DNA from 2 places in the Gordonia sp. N1V genome. Region 2 is predicted to be linked to the other one. Evidence: riboswitches for the same ligand, from Rfam matches in the RefSeq annotation. Region 2 holds a riboswitch; the other holds the start of a gene.
What was found. A riboswitch is a leader RNA that binds a small molecule or an ion and turns the genes downstream of it on or off. The one in region 2 is predicted to bind S-adenosylmethionine.

Region 1 (7,154 bases), on a different contig from region 2:
GTGAGCCGGTCTGCTCGTCCCCACTGTGAGAGGGCAGGCAGGACGACGCCGCAGAAGTGGTCGATCTTCAGATCGGCGATGTGGTCTGCACGGGTGGCACCGCGATTGACCACCACCAGCGTCTTGGAGGTGCGGTGGGCGTACCGCGCGAACCGCAATCCGCTCATCACGGTCAGCGACGACCCGGCGACCAGCAGCGCATCGCTCTCGTCGATCATCGCGAACGATTGTGCGACAAGTTCTCTCGAAGCGTTCTCGCCGAAGTACACGATGTCGGGTTTGAGGATGCCACCGCATCGCGGGCAGGGTGCGACAACGAAATCGGCGGTGTCGTCGAGTGCTACGTCGGCGTCGGGGGCCACCTCGATCGCACCGCGGCCGGACACCCGGGCCGCGAAGTCCGGGTTGAGGTCCTCGAGCATCTCCGCGAGCCGGTGACGCGACAGGGTCGCATCGCAGTCCAGGCAGCGCACTCGCCCGTAACAACCGTGCAACTCGACCACCCGGCGGGTTCGCGCCTTGGTGTGCAGCATGTCGACATTCTGGGTGATGACACCGGTGAGGCGTCCCTGGCGTCCGAGTTCGGCGAGCGCATGATGACCGGCGTTGGGAGTCGCGGCGTCCATGTGGCGCCAACCGAGGTGATTGCGTGCCCAATAGTGGCGGCGGAATTCCGGGGAGGACAAGAACATCTGCACGGTCATCGGTGTGCGGGCCGGCGCGCCGGGACTGCGGTAGTCGGGGATACCGGAGTCGGTGGAGAGGCCTGCGCCGGTCAGGGCGGTGATCCGGGCCCCGTCGAGCAGTGCCGAGAGCCGATCGAGGGCGACATCGAGGCGCTCCTCGAGCGGGGTCGGTTCGGCGGGGGTCCAGCCGATCTGCAGACGGGTACGCACCTCATCCAGGATAGGGCCACCACGCGAGTTGCCCGCGCACTCCGCATGCTCACTCGGTGAGCGGCAGGGGAGTGCACGGGCAACTCGTGGACGACCGGTGACGGCCGGTGTGTCAGACGTCGGCGGTCTCGGCGTGCTTGCCGGACGGCTGTTCGGGCACGGTGACCAGCGGGTAAACGCCGTCCTCGTCGTGCACCTCGGTACCGACCACCGGCGGATTGAACACGCACAGCATGCGCATCTGCGTCTGCGCGGTGACGGTGTGCCGCTCGTGACCGTTGAGCAGATACATCGTGCCCGGAGCCAGGGGATAGGTCTCGCCGGTCTCCCGGTCGAGCAGGGTGCCGGTGCCCTCGACGAGCCATACGGCCTCGATGTGGTTGGCGTAGTGGAATTCGTTGACACTGCCGGCGTTGATGGTGGTCTCGTGGAACGAGAACCCGACCCGGTCTCCGCCGAGCACGATGCGCTTGGACACCCAATTGCCCTTGGGGTCGGCGACGTCTCGGTCGGTTCCGGTGATCTCGTCTGTGGTGCGGACGATCATGCGAGCACCTCCTCGGTGGCATCGGCGAGGATCCCCAACCCGTGGTCGAGATCCTCGGTGGAAATGGTCAGCGGCGGAAGGAGTTTGACGACCTCGTCGGACGGACCGGAGGTCTCGGCGAGCAGGCCGGCGCCGAAGGCGGCGGCGCACACCTTGCCGGCGTCGGCGGGCTCGGCGAACACCAGTCCGCGTGCCATGCCGCGGCCGCGGGTCGAGACGCCCTCGTGCCGGGCGGCGAGCGTGGAGAGCACCTCGTTGATCTGTCGGCCCTTCATGTGGACGTCACGGGAGAGCGAATCGTCGGACCAGTAGTGCTCGATCGCCTTGGCCGCGGTGACGAACGCGGGATTGTTGCCGCGGAAGGTGCCGTTGTGCTCGCCCGGCGACCACACATCGAGGTCGCGGCGGATGAGCACGAGTGCCAGCGGCAACCCGTATCCGCTGATCGACTTGGACAGCGTGACGATGTCGGGCTTGATCCCGGCCTCTTCGAAGGAGAAGAACTCACCGGTGCGGCCGCAGCCCATCTGCACGTCGTCGACGATCAGCAGGATGTCGCGACGCCGGCAGAGCTCGGAGAGCGCACGCAACCACTCCGCGCGCGCGACGTTGACACCGCCCTCGCCCTGCACGGTCTCGACGATGACCGCCGCGGGCAGGTTGAGTCCGCTGCCGGAGTCGTCGAGCACCCGCTCGAACCAGCTGAAGTCCTCGACGGCCCCGCCGAGGTAGTTGTCGAACGGCATCGGGGTCGCGTGCACGAGCGGGATACCCGCGCCGGCGCGCTTCATCGAGTTGCCGGTCACCGACAGCGAGCCGAGGGTCATGCCGTGGAACGCGTTGGTGAAACTCACGATCGATTCACGGCCGGTGACCTTGCGGGCCAGCTTCAGTGCCGACTCGACGGCGTTGGTGCCGGTCGGTCCCGGGAACTGGATCTTGTAGTCCAGATCGCGCGGCGCGAGGATCTTGGAGGTGAACTCCTCGATCAGCCGACCCTTGGCCACGGTGGCCATGTCGAGACCGTGGGTGATGCCGTCGGATTCGATGTATTCGAGCAACGCGGACTTGAGGACCGGGTTGTTGTGGCCGTAGTTGAGCGCACCGGCCCCGGCGAAGAAGTCCAGGTAGCGGTCGCCGTTGGTGTCGGTCAGCCACGACCCACGAGCCTGGCCGAACACCGTCGGCCAGCTGCGGCAGTAACTGCGGACCTCGGATTCGTGTTGGGTGAAGACCGAATCATCGATCGAGGTCTTCTTGGCGGTGGGTTGGTCGTTCATGGTTATTCCTCCAATGTGGGAAATCTGTGAGGCCGTCGCCCGGGGCGCGCGTCGCGTCGCCACCGCAGGTGAGATCCGCACAGAGCGGATCGGCGTGGCCCGCGCGGGGATACCGGTGCGCACCAACATGTACGGAGCAACCTGATCGACACATGTTGTGCGGACCCATCTTTGACCGTGTGGCTGGTGGATCAGGACCGGCTCGGGAGCCGACTCCTGTTGCCCGGGATCAGGGTTCGGGAACCTCGGGCTCGAGCAGATAGAGGTCCTCGGGCTCGTGTGCGTTTGGGAAGTCGCCGGCGGCGAAAAGGTCGCGCCGGGCGAATCGGAGTCCGCGAGCGGCAGCCACCGATGCGAACAATCGTTGCGAGGCAACGTTGTCGGGGCTGATGGTGGTGTGCATGGCCACCACCCCGCGTCGTGCGGCACGATCGAAGAGTCGATGCAGCATCGTTGCTGCGATCCCGTGACCGCGATACGCGTCGTCGACCGCGACCTGCCAGACCATGAGGGTCGACGGGTCGGAGGGACGTCGATATCCGGTGACGAATCCTGCAGTGCGGCCGTCGACCTCGGCGACGATGGACGTCTCGGCGAAGTCTCGGCACCACAGTACGTAGGCGTAGCTGGAATTCACGTCGAGCACCTGGGAGTCCTTGGCAATCTCCCAGAGTCGGGTACCGTCGGCCACCGAGGGAACCCGGTAGTCGAGAGTGAGAAGGGGTGATGGGGCCGTTCTTGTGTGGGACGGGCTCATAACGCATTCGACGTTAACAACGTGTGTCGACGAATTCACCTGCCTGCGTAAATCGGTGGGGAAATGCCCCCTCAATGCCCAGTTCATCCGGTATTTGTGATGCGGGACACAAACGCTTGCGACGACTCGCTGCGGGTGGGCGAATTGTCCGGCGGCGACCGCGGTGACGACCCGGTGGCGCCGCCCGTCGAGGGGGACGGCTCAACCGAATCGGCAATGGGAGAATGGTTCGGTGACCCGGATCATCGCCGGCCGCCACGGCGGACGACCACTGAAGGTTCCCGACGCCGGGACCCGGCCCACCTCCGATCGGGTGCGCGAGGCGGTGTTCAACATTCTCGACGCCCGGATCGATCTGGAGGGTGCCGCCATCCTCGACCTCTATGCCGGGTCCGGTGCGCTGGGCCTCGAAGCACTCTCCCGTGGCGCGTCCTCGGCCGTGTTCGTCGACAGCCGTCGTCGCGCCACCGCTGTCGTCACCGCCAACCTGAGGGCGCTCGGCGTCGCCGAGGTGGGCCGGGTGATCACCGCACCGGTGTCGGCGTTCCTGGCCGGCCCGGCCCGAGCGGAGGTCCCGGCCCGAGTAGGTGTGACGGGTCGCTTCGATGTGATCTTCTCCGACCCGCCCTATGCACTCACCGACGACGAGGTGCACGGTGACCTCGCGGCGCTCGGCGCGGGCGGTTGGCTCGCCGACGGTGGCTTACTGGTCCTCGAGCGGGGCCGCCGGGCCACGACGAGATGGCCGGTCGGCTGGGAGGTCGTCACCGACAAGTCCTACGGCGACACCACGGTGCAGGTCGCGCGAGTCACCGGCGGGGAGGCCGGGTAGGTTCTGCAGAGTATGACCAGTGCGGTGATCCCCGGCTCCTTCGATCCCTTCACGCGCGGCCACCGTTACGTCGTCGAGCGGGCTGCTGCGTGTTTCGACGAGCTGGTGGTCACCGTTGTCGTCAATCCCAACAAGCGCGGCCTGTTCTCGGTCCCGGAGCGGCTCGAACTGATCCGGGAGGACTGCGCCGATCTGCCCAATGTGCGGGTGGATCAGTGGACCGGCCTGCTCGTCGACTATCTCAGAGAGAACGCGATCCACTCCATCGTCAAGGGTCTGCGCTCGTCGGTGGACTTCGACTACGAGCTTCCGATGGCGCAGATGAATCGTGAGCTGGCCGACGTCGAGACCGTGTTCCTGCTGACCGATCCGCGCTTCGCGCACGTCTCGAGTTCGCTGGTGAAAGAGGTCGCCAAGCTCGGCGGCGACGTGACACCTTTTCTCTCCCCTCACATCCACCGGCGCCTCGAGGCGATCCTGGCCGGTGAACGCAGCGTCTGACGAACGCAGCGTCTGACGAACGCAGGTCTGAGGAACGCAGCGTCAGACGAATAACGCAGCGTCAGACGACTATGGTGTCCGACGCCGACGCCACGAGACTTTCACTCATCGACGAATGTAAATACTGACCGCTGCGGCGCGCGGTATTAGCGTGAGCGAGACGGTCATGAGCGTCAACGTCAAGCCCTGGCTGGTTGACCGGCAACCCTCGCATCGCGGTGGGGTGCCCCAGGTGACGACCGGATCGGGAATGTCCCGATAAGCGTGATGGAAACGGCCACAACGATTTCGTGAGGAGTCGTCGTGCCGTCGTGGTCGTCGGTACCCGCGGGATACGCCCGGGGTGTCGTCGGGCACGCCTCTCCTCGCGTGCCCCGTTCCCCGGTTGGAGGAGAGTGCCGACATGTCCGCCCCATCGCCGTCCACGAGTGCCGATCCACACCCGGCGCCGTCGGGGGACTCGCACCCGTCGTCGGCGGGCACGACTACGCCGCCGGTCGCCGAACGCGTTGCGCCCCTGCGTCATCCCGGCCGGTGGGTTCTCGCCGCGATCGTGCTCATCGTCGGCGCGCAGTTGGTCCACGGCCTGGCCACCAACGCGTTCTTCCAATGGGATCGGTTCGGGTACTGGTTCTTTCGCCCCGTCATTCTCGAAGGCCTCGGAGTCACCTTGGAGGTCGCAGCGTACAGTGCGGTGCTCGCCCTGGCCGTGGGTATCGTCCTGGCGCTGATGCGGCTGTCGAACAATCCCGTGCTCGCGGCGGTCAGCTGGGGTTACGTCTGGTTCTTTCGATCGATCCCGCTGATCGTACTGCTCCTCATCCTGTTCAACTTCGGGGCGCTCTACCAGAGTCTGAGTATCGGTGTTCCGTTCGGCCCGGGACTGTTTCATTTCTCCGAGGCCGATCTCGCCACCCCGTTCCTGATCGCCGTCATCGGTATCACCGTCCACGAGGCGGCGTTCGCCGCCGAGATCGTGCGCGGCGGCATCCTGTCGGTCGACGCGGGCCAACACGAAGCCGCTGCCGCACTGGGCATTCCACGTCGGTATCACTTTCTGCGCATCACATTGCCGCAGGCTCTGCGGTCCATCGTGCCGTCGTATGTGAATCTGCTGATCGGGCTGATCAAGTCGACATCGCTGGTCTACTACGTGTCGCTACTCGATCTGTTCGGCGTGGTCTCGACCCAGTCGAGCACCTATTCCGGTGACATCATCCCACTGCTGATGGTGGCGACGGTCTGGTATGTGATCCTCACCAGCGCCGTCTCGATCGTGCAGTTCTACGTCGAGCGCTACTTCGCGCGAGGGGCGGTCCGCACCCTGCCCCCCACGCCGATACAGCGATTGCGGTTCGCTGTTGCCGGCGCTCGCCGGAGCATCGCCCTGCGTCCCTGGGAGCGTGCCGCATGACGCGCGCCGCCATCACACCGGACACGACGTCGACCGGTGCCGAGGTGCAGATCGTGGGCGCCCACCGCTTCTACGCCGACCACCACGTCCTCAAGGGCATCGACCTCACGATCCGCCCGGGAGAGGTGACGGTGATCCTCGGACCCTCGGGCTCGGGCAAGTCGACCCTGCTCCGTGCCGTGAACCATCTCGAACGGCTCGACGCAGGCCACGTCAGCGTGGGCGGCGAACTGATCGGCGTCCGCCGTACCGGCGGCCGTCTCCGGGAATTGCCCGAACGCGAGATCCTGCGACAGCGACGCCGCATCGGCTACGTCTTCCAGTCGTTCAACCTGTTCTCCAACCTCACCGCCGGCCAGAATGTCGCGGCACCACTGGTCTCGACCGGCCGGATCACCCGCGCGGACGCCGAGCGAGCTGCCCGCGCACTCCTTGCGCGCGTGGGACTCTCGGACAGGTACGACGCATATCCGCGCCAGCTCTCCGGCGGTCAGCAACAGCGGGTCGCCATCGCCCGGGCGCTGGCCGTCGAGCCGGGGGTGCTGCTCTTTGACGAGCCGACCTCGGCGCTCGATCCCGAGCTCGTGGGCGACGTCCTCGCGGTGATCCGTGATCTCGCCGCCACCGGCACCACCTTGATCGTGGTGACCCACGAGATCGGCTTCGCCCGCGAGGTCGCCGACACCATCGTCTTCCTCGACGACGGCCGCATCGTCGAGCAGGGCACCCCGGATCAGGTCCTCGATCATCCGACACACCAGCGCACCAAGGACTTCCTGCTCCGAGTGCTCTGACCGCCACACATCGACCACCACACACCGACTCACCGACCGCCACCACCGTCGACGACCCCGCCGGGGCACGTCGTCATCCTCCCTGCCGTCACACCCCAGAAACGGAGTAACTCCATGTCACCAACGCGTTCCG
Region 2 (7,154 bases):
TCGACGAGAAGGGGTTCTGATAGACGAAGCCGACATCCCCGCGACGGTCACCGGCCTCGACGACGCCGGAATCGTGGGTCTCCAGCCCGGCCAGGATGCGGGCGGTGGTCGTCTTGCCCGACCCGCTCTCCCCCACCACCGCCAGGGTTTGCCCGGCGCGCACCGCCAGCGACACGTCGTCGACGGCGGTCAACCCGTTGCCACGACCGACCCGGAACGACCTCGAGATGTGGTCGGCGCGTGCGATGACCGGTGCGTCGTCGTCGCGGGGTGCGGCTAGGGTGCCCGAGGTGAGTGCGGGTGCATCAGCGATCAATCGCCGGGTGTAGGCATGACGCGGCTCGGTGAGAATCTGTGCTGTCCAACCACTTTCGACGATCTGCCCGCCGGACATGACGACGAGCCGATCGGCACGGTCGGCGGCCACCCCGATGTCATGGGTGATCAACAGGATCGAGGTGCCGCTATCGGCGGCGCGGGCGGCAAGGTGATCGAGGATGCGGCGCTGCACGGTGACGTCGAGGGCGCTCGTGGGTTCGTCGGCGATGATCAACTCGGGTTCGCACGCCATCGCCATCGCGATCAGCACACGCTGCCGCTGTCCGCCCGAGAGTTGGTGCGGTAGTTGGTGGTAGCGCACCTCCGGATCGTCGATGCCGGCGTCGGCGAGGTGCTCGAGCGCGTGGATGCGGGCCGTCTTGCGGGCGGCGCGACCGTGGATGCGCAGGACTTCGGCGACCTGATCACCCACGCGTTGCACGGGATTGAGTGCGGTGCCCGGGTCTTGCGGAACCAGGCCGATCCGTGCGCCCCGAATCCGGTTCATGGCGCGGGAGCCGAGCTCGTCGATCCGCAGATCTCCGAGGTGCACGCGGCCGGTGGAGTGCGCCGTGCGCGGTAGGAGTCCGATGATCGCGTGCGCCACCGATGATTTCCCGGATCCGGACTCCCCGACCACGGCAACGGTCTCGCCCCGCGCCACCGTGAGATCGACTCCGCGGACCGCCTCGGTCTCGATGCCGTTGGTTCGGTACGCCACGCGCAGATCGGTCACGTCGAGGACAGGGAGATCGGATACCGGGCTCATCGGTGATCTCCCGCCGAGATGCGGTGGCCGACGGTGTGCGCCGCGAGCACGACGGCCACGATCGCCAATCCCGGCAGTGTGGTCATCCACCAGGCGGTGGCCAGATAGTCACGGCCGTCGGCGATCAGGGATCCCCATTCGGGAGTCGGCGGGGTGGCGCCGAAGCCGAGGAACGACAGCGACGAGATCAGCAGGATCGCCATCCCGAATTCGGCGGCCGCCAGGGCGAGCACCGGGGCGTAGGAGTTGCGCAACACGTGCCGCACGAGCACGACCGGGGCCGGGACCCCGAAGGCACGTGACGCCTCGACGAACGGGGCGTGGCGGACCCGCAGCACCTCGGCCCGCATGACCCGCGCAAAGCTCGCGACCAGCACCACCGCCACCGCGATCGCGACCTTGGTGGTGCCGAAACCCAGGGCCGCGACGATGGCCAGGGCCAGCAACAGTTGTGGGACGGCGAGCATCACGTCGATGGCCCGCATGATCACCCCGTCGGCGACGGCCCCTGCGGTACCGGCGAACAACCCGAGGATCGCCCCCACGAGCAACGCGACCCCGACGGCACCGATGGTCGCCGTCAGCGACAGACCCGCCCCGTGGACGAATCGCGCGTAGACGTCGCGGCCGAGGTTGTCGGTGCCGAACCAGTGCGACGCACCCGGTGGTGAGAGTTTCTCCGAGGGCACGGCCAGCAGCGGGTCCCGTCCGGTGAACAGGCCTGGGGCCACGGCGAATCCGACGGCAAGTGCCAGGACGATCACCGCGAGGGTCACCGCGGCATTTGACCGCAGCCACGCCCACACCGCCGCGGGCCGCGCCGCCGTCGGACTCCACGACCAGGACGGCACCGACACACCGGTGTCGGATGAGTCAGACATTGATCAGCTCCGTCCGGGAGTCGTTGTCGCGCGCCGTCGGCTCCCGTCGGCGCGCACCGCTGAGGATGCGGGGGTCGAGGAACGGATAGACGACGTCGACGAGCAGGTTGATGGTGACGAAGACCAGCGCCGAGAGGGTCACCAGCGCAAGCACGACCGGGATATCCTGTGCGAGAACGGCGGATTGGGCGAGCTTGCCGACACCCGGTCGGGAGAACACCGTCTCCACCACGACCGCCCCGCCGAGGAGGTTGCCGACGACGACGCCGGCCACCGTCAGCGCCGGCAGCGACGAGACCCGCAGGATGTGTCGGGTGATGACGCGCCCGCGGCTCGCCCCCTTGGCGGTGGCCGTCTGCACGAACGGCGCCGCATCGGTTGCGGTCATGCTGGTCACGAGCACCTGCCCGAGTACCCCGGCGTACGGAATGGCCAGCGTCACCGCGGGCAGCACGATGGACCCGGGCCGGGTGTCCCCGAATGCCGGGAACCACGGCAGACGAAAGGCGAAGACCTGCAACAGGACCAGTCCCACCCAGAACGTGGGCAGGGCCACCACCAGCGGCGGGATGGACAACAGCCCCCGACGCAGCAGCGTCGAGCGGGTCCACGTCGCCAGCACCGCGAGTCCGACCCCACCGACCGCGGCGAGTGCCACTGCCGTGAGCGTGAGCGCCACGGTGCCGGGCAGGGCGTCGGCGATCACGTCGGTGACCGGACGCCCCTGGGAGATGGACAGCCCGAAGTCACCGTGCAGCGCGCCGGTCAGCGCCGACCAATACTGTTGCCACACCGAACGATCCAGCCCGTAGCGGGCCTTGAGGGCGGCGACGGCGGCCGGGTCGGCGGGGATCGAGGCATCCGAGGTTGCGATCGACACCGGATCCGAGGGCAGCAGGATCAGGATGATGAAGGCGACGGTGAATGCCGCCCACAGCACCCCGATGGCCGAGGCGATGCGGATCGCGAGATAGCGGATCATCGCCGGTCACCGACCCGAGAGCCAGGTGTCGTGGAACTGCAGGCGTGCCGAGGCGTCGAAGGACACCTGGTGCGCGGTGCCCGCGGTACCGATGGCCTGGGAGAGTTCGATGGTGGGCAGGAACAGTCCGTGCTCGATGATCTGGGTCTGGGCGGTGGCCAGGTCCGCGTTGCGAGCGGCGGTGTCGGTGGTGCTCTGCTGCTGCGCCAGTGCCGTATCCAACGCGGGAATCGGACCGCGCCGGTTCAGGTTTCGGGTGGTCAATCCGAACTGGGTGCGCAGGATATCCCCGTCGGCACGGGTCACGTTGTAGTAGATCGCGTCGTAGTCGCCGGCGTTCTGTCGGACGGTGGCCTCGGCCGCCGGCACCACGTCGAGCGCCATGTCGGCGCCGACGTTCTTCAGCTGCTGCTGGACGAGTTCGAGGATCGCCTGGTTGCCGGCGAACACCGGACTGTAGAGCACCGAGAACGACAGGCGCCGGCCGTCTTTGACGCGAATGCCATCCGGGCCGGGCCGCCAGCCCGCGGCGTCGAGTAGCTGCCGGGACTTGGCGGCGTCAAAGGTCAGCGCCGCCGTCTCGGCGTGGAAACCCGGAGTGTTGGCGGCCAGCACCCCGGTCGCCGGGTGGAAGTCCTTGTCGAGCACGGTGTCGACGAGTTCGGTGCGGTTGATCGCCGGGAGCAGTGCGGTGCGGACCTGCTCGTCGGCGAGCACTCCACGGGAGACGTTGGGCTGCAGGCCGAATGGCACGCCGGGGTTCACCGCGGTGAGTACCTTGCCACCGGCCGAGGAGATCTGTGCCTTGTCGTTGGGGAGGGCATCGCTGATGGCGTCGAGCTGACCGGAGCCCAGTGAACCGGTGCGCACACCCGACTCGGGGACGACGGTGAAGTCGATCCCGTCGAGGTAGGCGTCGCCGGTATGGGTGAACACCGCCGAGCCCCATTGATATCCGGTGCGTTTGCGCAGGGCGGCCGAACGGCCTTGTTGCCATGCGGAATAGACGAACGGCCCGGAGCCGATGTTGGTGCCCTGGCACCGCTGTTCGGGTGTGGCGGCGACGGTCGCGTCGGCCTGGATGCCGAGCTGCGGGGTGGAGGTCGCCTGCAGAAACTGCGCGTTCGGTGCGGAGAACTCGACCCGTGCGGTCAACGGGTCGACGACGGTGGTGCCGGTGTAGCCGCTGAGATAGGTTGCGGCCAAGGGCGCCTTGGCGCCGCCGAGGGTGGTGACGATGGCGTCGAAGTTCTTCTTGACCGAGTCGGCGGTCAGCGGGGTGCCGTTGCTGAAGGTGACGTCGGGCTTGAGGTGGAAGGTGAAGGTCTTGGCGTCGGGGCTGACCTCCCAGCTCTGCGCCAGCCACGGTTTCAGGTCGCCGCTTCCGGGTACCTGGTCGGTCAGTGAGTCGACGATCTGACGGGTCACGTAGATCGTCTGGTTGGTGGCGCTCTGGGCGGGGTCGGAGCAGGTGGGCGCGTCGGAGAGGCCGTAGCGCAGCGTGCCGCCGGACACCGGCGGGCCGGCGTCGTCGGACTGCGAGGAGCCCCCGCCGCATGCGGCGAGACCGAAGACGGCCAGCGCGGCAACGGTTGCCGTCGCGGTACGGGCGACGGTGGTGGTGATGCCACGCATCAGATGAGGCCCCATTTCTTGGCGAGGAGTTCGTGCGAGCGCAGCCGGTCACCGTGATCGTGGGTGACCGAGGTGATGACGAGTTCGTCTGCGTCGGTCAGCTTTCCGAGCGCGGCGAGACGCTCGACGACGGTGTCGGGGCTGCCCACGAACTGGGTCTCGAGGCGGTCGGCGACCAGTGCGCGCTGCTCGTCGTCCAGTGGTGGCGCGGTGGCCGGATCCGGGTACTCGACGGCGCCGTGGCCGCTGCGGATGCTGTACACCCAGTGCCCGTAGGTGGAGGCGAGATGGCGTGCGGTGTCGTCGTCCTCGGCGACCACCACATCGGCCGAGACCACCACGTACGGTTCGGCAAGCACCGCCGACGGCCGGAAGGCGGCGCGATAGGCCTGCACCGCTTCGAGCGTCGTGCCGGGGCTCACGTGGTAGTTGGCGACGAAGGGCAGTCCGCGCGCGCCGGCCACCTGAGCGCTCTGACCCTTGCTGCTACCGAAGATCCAGAGCTCGACGTCGGCGCCCTCACCGGGCACCGCATGCAGTTGGAGACCGGACGGGCTGCGATAGGTGCCCTCGAGCAATGCGGCGATGTCGGCGACCTGCTCGGCGAAATCGGGGGTCTGCGCACCGGGCTGGGTGAGCACCTCGAAGCTGCGCGCCAGACGCGAATTCGCCAGCAGCGCCGACACATCGAACGGTTCGGGGAGCACCACACCGTCGACGACACGACTCGGGCCGGGAAGCCGCGGCAGGGTCGCCGCAGGTGTCGACGGCGTGGGTGTCGAAGGCGTGGGTGTCGCCGTGACCGCTTCCGCGCGCCGCTGACCGGAGCGTCCGAGACCCAGGTCGATACGGCCGGGATGGAAGGCGTCGAGCAGACCGAAGGACTCGACGACCGAGACCGCGGTCGTCTGGCCGACCTGAACCGCCGCCGACCCGACCCGGATGGTGGTGGTGGCGCCGGCGATCTGACCGATCAGGACAGCCGGATTCGAGCCGGCCACCGCGACGAAGTGATGTTCGGCGACCCAGTAGCGGCGATAGCCCCACTGCTCGGCGTGCTGCGCGAGGTCGATCGTGTTGGCCAGTGCGGCAGCAGGATTGGAGCCCTCGCTGATCGGCGCGAGATCGAGCACCGACAACGGGGCATGGTCATGAAATGGCACGAGCCGACTCCCATCGATCCCGGCGTTAGCACCCTCCTCTGGGGTTGCTGCGACGTCGACGAGCCGGGTCTCTCGGTCGCTCCAGATGGTCGATTCACGGTAGGTCGACGGCGCGGCACACGGCAAGAAAGTCAGGAGCTGCTCGAGTACGTCGACGGCGCCCGGGCGTCTACGCGGCACAGACTTTCGGTCACCGTGGGATTAACCCGGACGCCCGGACGGCATCGGTGCCGGGCGGTGACGCCGTAACGCCCGCGTCAGTCTTGTCCGATACAGGCGATTTAGCCTAGCCTAACGAGATGCGCGTTCGTGGAGTTCTCGCCGGCCTGTTGACCCTGGTGTTCGTCGCCCTTGTCGGGTGCTCCTCCCCTGACGACCCGGCCGGGTCCGCGGGGGAGACCGTGACCGTCGAGCACCAGTACGGATCGACGACGATTCCGAGCGATCCGACCAAGGTCGTGACCTTCGGCGGCGCGTGGTCGGATTCGCTGATCCGCCTCGGAGTCCCGATCACGGCGGAGTTCCTCGCGCAGGGGTATTCGGGCCCGAACAATCGCTTCGCCTGGACGCCGGAGCACTCGTCGACGATCGTCACCTATGACGTGGAGGCCGGTACCCCCGACGTCGCCGCGATCGCGCGGTTCGCCCCGCAGGTGATCCTCGCCGGATACCTGCCCGATCGCGCGGCCTACGACCGTCTGACGCGGATCGCCCCGACGATCCCGGTGATGGCCACCGACACCGTCACCGACAGCTGGCAGGACGTGATGACGACAGCCGGCCGGATCTTCGGCAAGCAACAGCAGGCCGATGAGGCCGTCGCCGAGGTCGAGCAGCAGATCGCGGCCACCAAGGCGAAATACCCGGCGAGCCAGGGCAAGTCGTTCACCTTCGGACAGTTGACCCCGCAGAATCAGTTCGGTGTGGTGACCAGCGACACCGACCCCTCCGCGAAACTGCTCGCCGAACTCGGCCTGGTTCTCGACCCGGCGGTCAAAGGGCTCGCGCCCGGTGGCGCACGCACGATCGTGTCGGCCGAACGTATCGACATCTTCGCTTCGGACCTACTGATCTTCTGGCCGCTGGTCGGCGGGCCCGAGGCGTTCGATGCGATACCCGGCTGGGATTCGCTGCCCGCGGTGCGCCGCGGCACGACGGTGTTCCTCACCAACGACACCGCGTCGGCGTTCGGCGGACCCACGATCTACTCGGTGCCGTGGGCGATCGACAAGCTGACGCCGGCGTTGGCGAAACTGTAGGCGCTCGCCCCCGGCGGCGCCTCAGGCGGCGCCTCAGGCGGCGCCGCGTTCCTCGATCTCCTCGAGCCGGTCGATCACGGTGCGCGCGAACACCTGCTGCTCGGTGACCGCGAGTTGGTTGCGGCTGCGCGAGGTGAACGCGAAGAG

Region 1: linked by a shared signal. The riboswitch ahead of P3L18_RS10670 (amino acid ABC transporter permease) and the one ahead of P3L18_RS22055 (LLM class flavin-dependent oxidoreductase) in region 2 are both predicted to bind S-adenosylmethionine.

What each region holds. Positions count from the first base shown of each region.
Region 1 covers NZ_JARJDD010000006.1:224,314-231,467, reverse strand. Annotated here, with positions in the region: gene P3L18_RS10705 (Sir2 family NAD-dependent protein deacetylase) at 1-896, opposite strand, end outside; gene P3L18_RS10700 (ectoine synthase) at 1,009-1,443, opposite strand; gene ectB (diaminobutyrate--2-oxoglutarate transaminase) at 1,440-2,723, opposite strand; gene P3L18_RS10690 (hypothetical protein) at 2,722-2,868, shown strand; gene ectA (diaminobutyrate acetyltransferase) at 2,953-3,480, opposite strand; gene rsmD (16S rRNA (guanine(966)-N(2))-methyltransferase RsmD) at 3,713-4,312, shown strand; gene coaD (pantetheine-phosphate adenylyltransferase) at 4,325-4,813, shown strand; SAM riboswitch class IV at 4,976-5,084, shown strand; gene P3L18_RS10670 (amino acid ABC transporter permease) at 5,217-6,227, shown strand; gene P3L18_RS10665 (amino acid ABC transporter ATP-binding protein) at 6,224-7,021, shown strand; gene P3L18_RS10660 (ABC transporter substrate-binding protein) at 7,136-7,154, shown strand, end outside.
Region 2 covers NZ_JARJDD010000021.1:11,663-18,816, reverse strand. Annotated here, with positions in the region: gene P3L18_RS22075 (ABC transporter ATP-binding protein) at 1-1,087, opposite strand, end outside; gene P3L18_RS22070 (ABC transporter permease) at 1,084-1,968, opposite strand; gene P3L18_RS22065 (ABC transporter permease) at 1,961-2,950, opposite strand; gene P3L18_RS22060 (ABC transporter substrate-binding protein) at 2,957-4,585, opposite strand; gene P3L18_RS22055 (LLM class flavin-dependent oxidoreductase) at 4,585-5,748, opposite strand; SAM riboswitch class I at 5,756-5,840, opposite strand; gene P3L18_RS22050 (ABC transporter substrate-binding protein) at 6,048-7,007, shown strand; gene P3L18_RS22045 (NAD(P)/FAD-dependent oxidoreductase) at 7,041-7,154, opposite strand, start outside.